2 regions of the Bacillus sp. 179-C3.3 HS genome follow, and region 2 is predicted to be linked to the other one. Evidence: predicted binding sites of a transcription regulator. Region 2 holds the regulator's gene; the other holds the start of a gene.

Region 1 (4,338 bases), on a different contig from region 2:
AGCAGCATATCGTCTTCTGAATGAAAAGAATACTTCACAATATTAAAAGCACGATCCCCTGCTTTTTCTAACACTTCCGCTTCCTTTTCAATTGACCAATCTGCCAATTCAAACCGAAGCCCATAGGGCCATTCATAAAAGAGAGGTGGTGTTAGTAAGAGATTCGAAAAATAAGTATCTAAAAATGGCTTTATTTGTTGGCTCATCTGCTGTCCTTCCAATGCTTTTATTTTCTATTTTACATGAAAGATTGCATACAAAAAACAATATGAAATGATCTGTCATTTCATATACGATGGAAAGAGATAGGAATGTGATCTATTGAAAAAACAGAAATGGTTTTCTAAAGTGTTTCTCACAGCGTTAATCACATGTAGATACAAGCTGGACTTGATCAAACGAACATCATTCATGTAACGAATATTTTGGTGGATGTTTTGATCTGGATCGTGATCTTCTTTGTGATCAACACTCTGCTAGAATGGACATCGTAAAAATAGCTCATCGTTAAACATCTCTTTTCGTAGGAGTTGTTTTTTCTATTTCTTAAAACGACTTTTTCTCAACCTCATGAGTATGTCGGACAATTCTTTCATAAACCCAGTCCACATTTCACATTTTCTTCCGATAATAGAAGTGTACACAAATAAATTGTTTACCAAGACTTGAAGGAGTGAAGAAAATGTCGGATCAACAGCACAATGCAGCACACGAAGAAGAAGAGGAATTTAATGTATACGATATGCTTCCACCCGCTGGCACGATCATAGGAGAAGCTACCGAAGAGGAAATGGAAGCTGCTGCCGCACTCGAAGTGAGGCATGTCGCGTTCATGCGCCTTCAAGACATGTATATTCAATTTGATGGCTCTTCTTATAAAGATCTATTGAAAGACTTCCAAGAATTCGAACTCGATTCCACTAAATTCTGGAGAGATGTCGCGAGACGCCTACAAGTCCCATACGAATGGCCAATTCGCATCGACCACGCAAACGGCCCGATTTATATTGGAGAAACAGAAGATAGCCGCGAGGTTGTGGAGAGTGCGGAATAAATTGATTTCATCGGTCCCTTGTTAATGAACAGGGGACTTTTTGTCATTTCATGTTTAAGGGCAATCGACAAGAAAGAACATTTGTTCTATAATGAAGTGACGCGATAAATGGAGGTGTCTTTCTTGAGACCTAGACTAACTAAAGAGCTAAGTGTAGAAATCTTTAGAGATTACTATTGGTTAAAAGAGGAATTACAATTATTTTGTAGGGAAAATGGAATCAGCGCTTCTGGCTCTAAAATAGATTTGACTGATAGAATTGAAACATTTCTTCTAACAGGGGAAATAAAGAAACCTATCAGACCAAGAGTAAACAAGAGAGCGCCACAAACAGAATTAAGTTTGGAGACAGTCATTACAGAGAATCATCGGTGCAGTCAAGATGTTAGAGCATTTTTTAAAACAGTCATCCCAAAGTTTCACTTTTCAACCTATATCCAAAACTACTTTAAAAACAATGTTGGAAGGACATATGCTGATGCTGTAAACGCTTGGTATGAAGAAGAAACTCGCAAAAAAGACCCTTCATACAAGAAAGACATAGCACCGCAATTCGAATATAATCAATTCATTCGTGACTTTTTTGCAGATACTAAAAATCAAGGAAAAAGTCAGAAAGAAGCAATAGAAGCTTGGAATATTATCAAGAAACACCCTGGACATAACAAATATGAATCCAATCATTAACTACCTCATATGGTAGTTTCCTTTATTTTTAGTATGCGTTTTATTTTCTAAAAGCTCACTACTTTGCAGTCATATAAAAAAGAGAGACTCATTGTCCCTCTAAATCAAAATCCAATGCTAGTGATATATTAAAAGCGATATCATGCATTTCATCTATTTTTGATTGATTCAACTGTTCCGCAAATTGACGAGCTGCTTGGACAACATGTTCATTCTCCTTGATTAATTCCTCATTGAGGATAAAGATGGTATTGATCGCCCAGCCAGTCGTCACTAACATACCCTCATCCTGAGTCGATTGCATGAAAGTATCGACCTCTGACAAGATCCATTCTACATCCTCAATTTGTTCCACTTGAAAATGAACCACTTTCTCGATTAGCTCAGCATTTCGTGATGCGAATATGTCTTTCACTTCTTCTTTTGATACTGGTGGATGCTCTTCATATTCAGCCATCATCGCTTCAGCTTCTTCATCTGACAATTCATCGTCAGCCGTGTAATGTCCGGCAATCAATTCATCAAACGAATTGGCTAATTTGAAGTCAGTCTCATATTCTAGATCGAAGTAATGAATTGGTGGGTTTTCTTTCGTTTCTCTATAGTCGAGTGCAATCCATGTATGTCCATCCCCACAAATAAGCAAAAGATCCTCTGGCAGCTCCCATTCTTCTATTAAATAATCACTATCCATAATCCCTTCGCCTTTGGCAATTCCTCTTAGATGATCAAATGATACATGATCCTCTGCCCATCCATTTGGTTGATCTGTTGGAAATGCATTATGTATGGTGTATCCTCCATTTTGTTCAAGAATGAGTTTCTTATATGTATCAGGCAGTACCACGCCTAGCTTCTTTTCCGCCTTTGCAATCTTTCTTTCATTTATTTTCTTAAATGTTTCGTCACTTTCTCGGTCTCTATCCCAGAATGGTTTCAATAGAAATACCTCCAATTGTTATTTCTATACCATCTTACCATTTTATAGAACTAGTTTAATCATTCTATTTCTATAAATAGAAATAGAGAAGGGATATCCCTCCTCTATCTTGTCATGATTCTTCTTTATTTCTCGCATCAAATTCATCAAGCATCGCACGTACTTCATCTGTTGACGCTGTGCCCATTAGTTGATTTCTTAAATGACTGGCTCCCTTGAATCCTTTGACATAAATTTTAAAGAAACGATGTAGCGCCTTGAACGGTCGTAGACCTAACGATGAGTATTGGTCATGTAGATCTAAATGTAATCTTAAGAGCTCTAGCAATTCCTCACTGCTATGTTCTCTCGGTTCCTTTTCAAAGGCGAATGGATTGTGGAAAATACCACGCCCAATCATCACCCCGTCCACGCCATATTGTTCAGCCAGCTTTAAGCCCGTTTGGCGATCAGGAATATCTCCATTGATGGTCAAAAGAGTATCAGGTGCGACTTCGTCTCTCAATTTTTTAATTTCCGGAATGAGCTCCCAATGTGCATCCACTTGGCTCATTTCCTTTCTTGTGCGAAGATGAATCGATAAATTCACAATGTCTTGCTCCAATATGTGTCGAAGCCATCCACGCCATTCATCAACTTCTGTAAACCCGAGTCTTGTTTTGACACTAACAGGTAATCCCCCTGCTTTTGCGGCTTGTATGAGCTCTGCCGCAACGTCTGGGCGGAGAATCAAACCACTGCCCTTTCCGTTTTGCGTGACATTTGGCACAGGGCAACCCATATTAATATCAAGCCCCTGAAAACCTAATTCCGCCATTCCAATGCTCATTTTTCTAAAGTTTTCTGGCTTGTCTCCCCAAATGTGTGCAACAATTGGCTGTTCATCCTCCGTAAACGTCAAACGTCCTTTCACACTTTGAATGCCATCCGGATGGCAATAGCTTTCACTATTTGTGAACTCGGTAAAAAACACATCCGGTCTTGCCGCTTCACTCACAACATGACGGAACACGACATCCGTCACTTCTTCCATCGGTGCTAATATAAAAAATGGTCGTGGTAAATCACGCCAGAAGTTTTTACTCATCTTTCATCCAATTCCTCTCATGACATCACACTTAAAAAGCAAATCAGCTCATTAAGTGATCGTCAATTTTCATCATTATATACTTTAATATGAACGAGTCAAAATTGCAAAAAAGCAAATTTCATAATGGTTGATGAGTGGAAAAGACAGATTGATGCAGGAGAAAATTAATATTTAGCAATCTCTGACAAGCAATAATGAAAAAACACCCCAAGACATTGGGATGTCAAATCATATATAAGGTGATATGATGGAATACACTTCTCATATGTTAGTGATTGATACCAGAAAGTAGATACGGGACGACTGATTGAATAAATGCCTCTGGCGATACTTGATGGCTCCTGCTACTCCATTCTACAGAAGCGCCATAGATCCCCCAGCTTAATACGACCGCAGTCATTCTTAATGATTCATCCTCTTTTATTTTACGCTGTTTTAGCAACATTTTGTAAAAAACAACTTCGAGCTGATCTCTAATAATGCGCGCTATCGTCTCTTCATATCCTCTATGACAACGACTAGATAATGACTTTTGAAAATCGGTGATCGATTTAAAGATACGAACAA
Region 2 (4,338 bases):
GACATCTGTTTATGGAGCAAAACCGTGAATTATACGATTTTTTCATGCAACATGCGGCGGGATTGACTGAAAGATGGTATGAGTCAATTGAGGATGATGACCCTGAATCGATTTATCGATCAACAGATTCCGGTATCATTGCAGAGCTGAAACGGCAAAATCAAGATTACTATCAGCATTTTATCCGTGCGTTAATTGAAGAAAAGACGTATTTACATACTGAGTTTAAGAAGTGGTCTGAAGATTTAGCGAGTGATCCGAAGCATTTAAATACACCACTAGACTATGTCGTCAGGGAATATATGTCCAATCAAAAGATCGTCCTGCATTATGTAAAAGAATTTATCAAACAGCGTCAAGGAAATATTGACATTGATCGGATTTTTTATTGGTATGATTTAATTGCGGAGGCATTTAATATCTCTATTCATGTGTTTATTCAGCAATATGTGAAAAATACCACCGAAAAATTAATGGCACAGAGGGATTTGATTTATGAACTAAGTTCTCCTGTCATTGTCTTAAAAAAACATATTGCTTTACTGCCATTAGTAGGGGATATTGACACAGCGAGGGCGAAATTCATTCTTGAAAATACGTTACAGGAATGCTCGCAAAAAGGTGTACAGCATTTGTGCCTTGATCTGTCAGGAGTTGTGATGATTGATACGATGGTTGCACAAGAAATTTTTCATCTGATGACATCCCTTCGTTTGATTGGCGTGGAGACGATCATTTCAGGGATTCGACCAGAAATTGCCCAAACAGCCGTTCAATTAGGGCTTCCATTGAATGAACTCCGTACGGCATCATCGCTTGCACATTCACTTGATCGAATCGCTGATTTGTCATCTAAATAAAAAAACAGGCCTGTAAGAAACGGCCTGTTTTTTATTTAGATGACAGCATCGAATTGGGTTACTTTCCATTCATTTTGCTCTTTTTTATAGGTGACGGTACGTTTTACTTTACGTCCGTCGAGGGTTGGTACTGTAAACTCATATGTGCGAAGATCACTTTTCTTAGAAACGAGTTTCGGTGTTGCTTTGTTCCAGTTCAGCATGTTGTCGCCGTCGCCGATTGGAACCGCCATTTTACCTTTATGGACAATGAACTGATAGTCTTTTAACCCAAAAGTAATCGCATCTTTTGTGAAAACTTCTGATAAATAGTGATTTAGCTTTTTCTTCGTATCAAATGTTTTAGCAAGGTAGTTGTAAGTCATGTCTTTGTAAGTAAATGATTTTAATTTGTAATCAGTATGTTCATTGACTTTGTAGCCTGACATAGCACTCCAAAAATGTTCTCTTGCATCTAGAGCAATATGTAACGCTTCTTTATTCGTCAAGTTGTTATGTTTCTTGGAAGCGGCCAGTGTCGTTGTTTGTAATGAGATGATTAGCATGATTGCAGTGAATAAAACAAATAATTTTTTCAAGGCGAATGCCCCCTTTTCGAAATGAAAACTTCTTATATTACAAATGTTACAATAATTACAGTTAGATTACAAGTATTAAATGTAAATGTTTTTTGTTTCGTTTGCTGATATCTATATAACGTTTGAGCGGCATAAAAAGTTCCCATTTTTTAAAATTTTCGTCTTATTCATCATTTAACCGTTCTAAATGGGAATAAAACCTCTTTTTAACATATTTCTCGTTTAAGTCCCAACACTCTTTTACGTCCGGCACATATAATGTCGTGATGAAAGTCTAAGAAAGTGGTGTTTAAGTATGTATCAATCATATGAAGATGTGTGGAATGGATACCCATATGACGGGCACGTATTTGGGTGGCGAACGTTACCAGTACCTCCAGTAGGAGGATTTCCTATGTTTCCAATTGGAGGAGTTGGTTCAGGGCAAGGGATTGGCGGACAGTCGGCTCCACCAGCTCCCTCACCGCAAATTCTTTCACAGTATCAGCAAGCGGTTTCTCAGCCACAAAGTATGCAGAGCCTCATTTCACAACAAAGTATCGGCGGGCAGCAAACGGTTCAATTTGCTGCGGGTTGTAATAGACGTTGGACCATCGTATTCCTAAGAAACGGTCAAGTATTATTAATGTTTGTACTATCTTCACAGCCTTTTGGACGTACAACGGGCTTTATATGGCCAAACTTTACATTTGGTTCCTTCCCGAGCTCAAGGATTCTAGCATATTCTTGTTCTTAAAAAAAACCGGACTTCATCCAAGAAAGATGAAGTCCGGTTTTTTAATGAATATTTCTAAATACACCAATCACTTTACCTAGTATACTCACATTCTGTAAAATAATCGGTTCCATTGATGGGTTTTCTGGCTGTAATCTAAAGTGCGTATCTTCCTTATAAAAGCGTTTGACTGTCGCTTCATCTTCCTCTGTCATGGCTACTACGATATCCCCATTGTTGGCGGTGCTTTGCTGACGGACAATGACATAGTCCTTGTCCAATATGCCTGCATCAATCATACTTTCTCCCATAATTTCAAGCATAAAGATCTGTTCATCTGGCGTTGCATATGTTTCAGGAAGAGGGAAGTACTCTTCTACATTTTCGACAGCGGTAATAGGTAAACCCGCTGTGACTTTTCCGATGACTGGAACATTCATCACAGGACTCTTTGGAATATTCAATTCCTCTTCATCTAGTACTTCAATTGCTCTAGGTTTTGTCGGATCTCTTCTAATTAAGCCTTTTGTTTCTAGTCTAGCTAAATGTCCATGAACCGTTGAGCTAGATGCTAGACCGACCGCTTCACCAATTTCACGAACGGAAGGGGGATAGCCCTTGCTTTTTACTTCGTCTTTGATGAATTTTAGGATATCGAGTTGTCTTTTTGATAGCTTCGTCATCTTTTGCACCTCAAAACGTCAATTTTAAAGAAATTATAGCATGTTTTTCCTCGTAGTACAAACATAGGTTCGAAAAAACCATTTGACAGAAACGTTTGTTCGTATTTATAATAAATTCGAAACGAACACACATTCTATTAAGGGAGATGACATTATGACGTTAAAAGAATCTATCATATTTATTGGACTATTCACATTCATCGTTGGCGTATTTCTCTCACTTATTGCCGTCACAAGCCATAATGATACAAATCAATATGTTAAAATAGAGGTTCAATCAGGTGATACACTTTGGGGCATAGCTGATCAAGTAAACGACAGCAAATCAATCGATAAGAATTCATTTATTGATTGGGTGACCAAACAAAATGATCTAGTCTCAACGGACATTCAGCCAGGAGATATCCTTGTCATACCTGTCAAAAAAGAGCATCCAGTCGTATATGAACTCGCAACAGTCCAGTAGAAAGGTCGATTGATGACATGAATGCAATGATTTATGCGAGAGTCAGTACTGTAAAAGAAGAACAGGAAACCTCGTTAAAAAGACAAGAAGAAGAGCTATTAGCTTTAGCTAGTTCTCACAAGATGAACGTCGTTAAAGTGATTAAAGAAAAAGCAAGTGGATACGATCTAGATCGTGATGGTGTTTTTGAAATGCTTGCGACATTAAAGGAAGAGTCAATTGATGCAGTATTAATTCAAGATGAGACACGACTCGGTAGAGGACAAGCAAAAATCGCACTCCTTCATTGTCTATTTAAAGAAAAAGTCAAAGTGTATAGTGTATTTCATAGAGGAGAGCTAGAGCTTTCAGAAGCAGATGAAATGGTCATTGAGATCGTAGGGATCGTAGAGGAATACCAACGGAAAATCCATAATTTAAAAATAAAACGCGGCATGAAAAGAGCAATTGAGCGCGGCTACCAGCCTGAACGCAACTTAAAACATAAGGAGCAAGCACCTGGACGTGAGCGTATTGAGGTGCCGATTTCCGAGATTGTTCGATTAAGAAAAAACAACATGACCTTTGCTGAAATTGCTGTGACGCTTCAAGCGCTCGGTTTTGATATTTCGAAAGCAACCGTACATAGAAGGTATCAGGAATACGAAAAGAATCTTACGTAAAGTTTGAATTGTTGTAAATGTAAAAGATATTTAGTAGTATGTAGAGAAAAAGTTTTAAAGGAGTTTGTCATGATTTCTAAAGAACAGCTTGCAAGGATCAATGAGCTTTCAAAAAAATCGAAAGAGATCGGTTTATCGGACGCTGAAAAAACGGAGCAAAAGCAATTAAGAGAAGAATACTTAAAAGCTTTTCGTTCTTCTATGAAAAATACACTAAAAACTGTTAAAATCGTCGATCCAGAAGGAAATGACGTCACACCAGAAAAGTTAAAAAAAGAAAGAGATCAAAATCTTCATTAAGAAGATCATTTCTTTATTATTGAAAAGATGGGAGAAATATTCTCATCTTTTTCATTTTTGTATAAGTTTTTCAT

Evidence for each region. Region 2 encodes LexA, which represses DNA repair genes until DNA is damaged. Its sites were predicted from a motif close to CGAACATATGTTCG; they were not measured.
Region 1: AB1K80_RS08700 (DUF6434 domain-containing protein) is a predicted target of LexA. The motif match lies at 1,129-1,142, and genes of this name have one in related genera.

The regions. Positions count from the first base shown of each region.
Region 1 covers NZ_JBFEFT010000010.1:96,898-101,235, reverse strand. Annotated here, with positions in the region: gene AB1K80_RS08710 (DUF3885 domain-containing protein) at 1-206, opposite strand, end outside; gene AB1K80_RS08705 (hypothetical protein) at 683-1,054, shown strand; gene AB1K80_RS08700 (DUF6434 domain-containing protein) at 1,178-1,741, shown strand; gene AB1K80_RS08695 (SMI1/KNR4 family protein) at 1,830-2,681, opposite strand; gene AB1K80_RS08690 (tRNA dihydrouridine synthase) at 2,794-3,768, opposite strand; gene AB1K80_RS08685 (TetR/AcrR family transcriptional regulator) at 4,040-4,338, opposite strand, start outside.
Region 2 covers NZ_JBFEFT010000005.1:70,893-75,230, forward strand. Annotated here, with positions in the region: gene AB1K80_RS05220 (STAS domain-containing protein) at 12-860, shown strand; gene AB1K80_RS05225 (IseA DL-endopeptidase inhibitor family protein) at 896-1,438, opposite strand; gene AB1K80_RS05230 (hypothetical protein) at 1,734-2,174, shown strand; gene lexA (transcriptional repressor LexA) at 2,216-2,836, opposite strand; gene yneA (cell division suppressor protein YneA) at 2,991-3,302, shown strand; gene AB1K80_RS05245 (recombinase family protein) at 3,320-3,964, shown strand; gene AB1K80_RS05250 (DUF896 domain-containing protein) at 4,034-4,264, shown strand.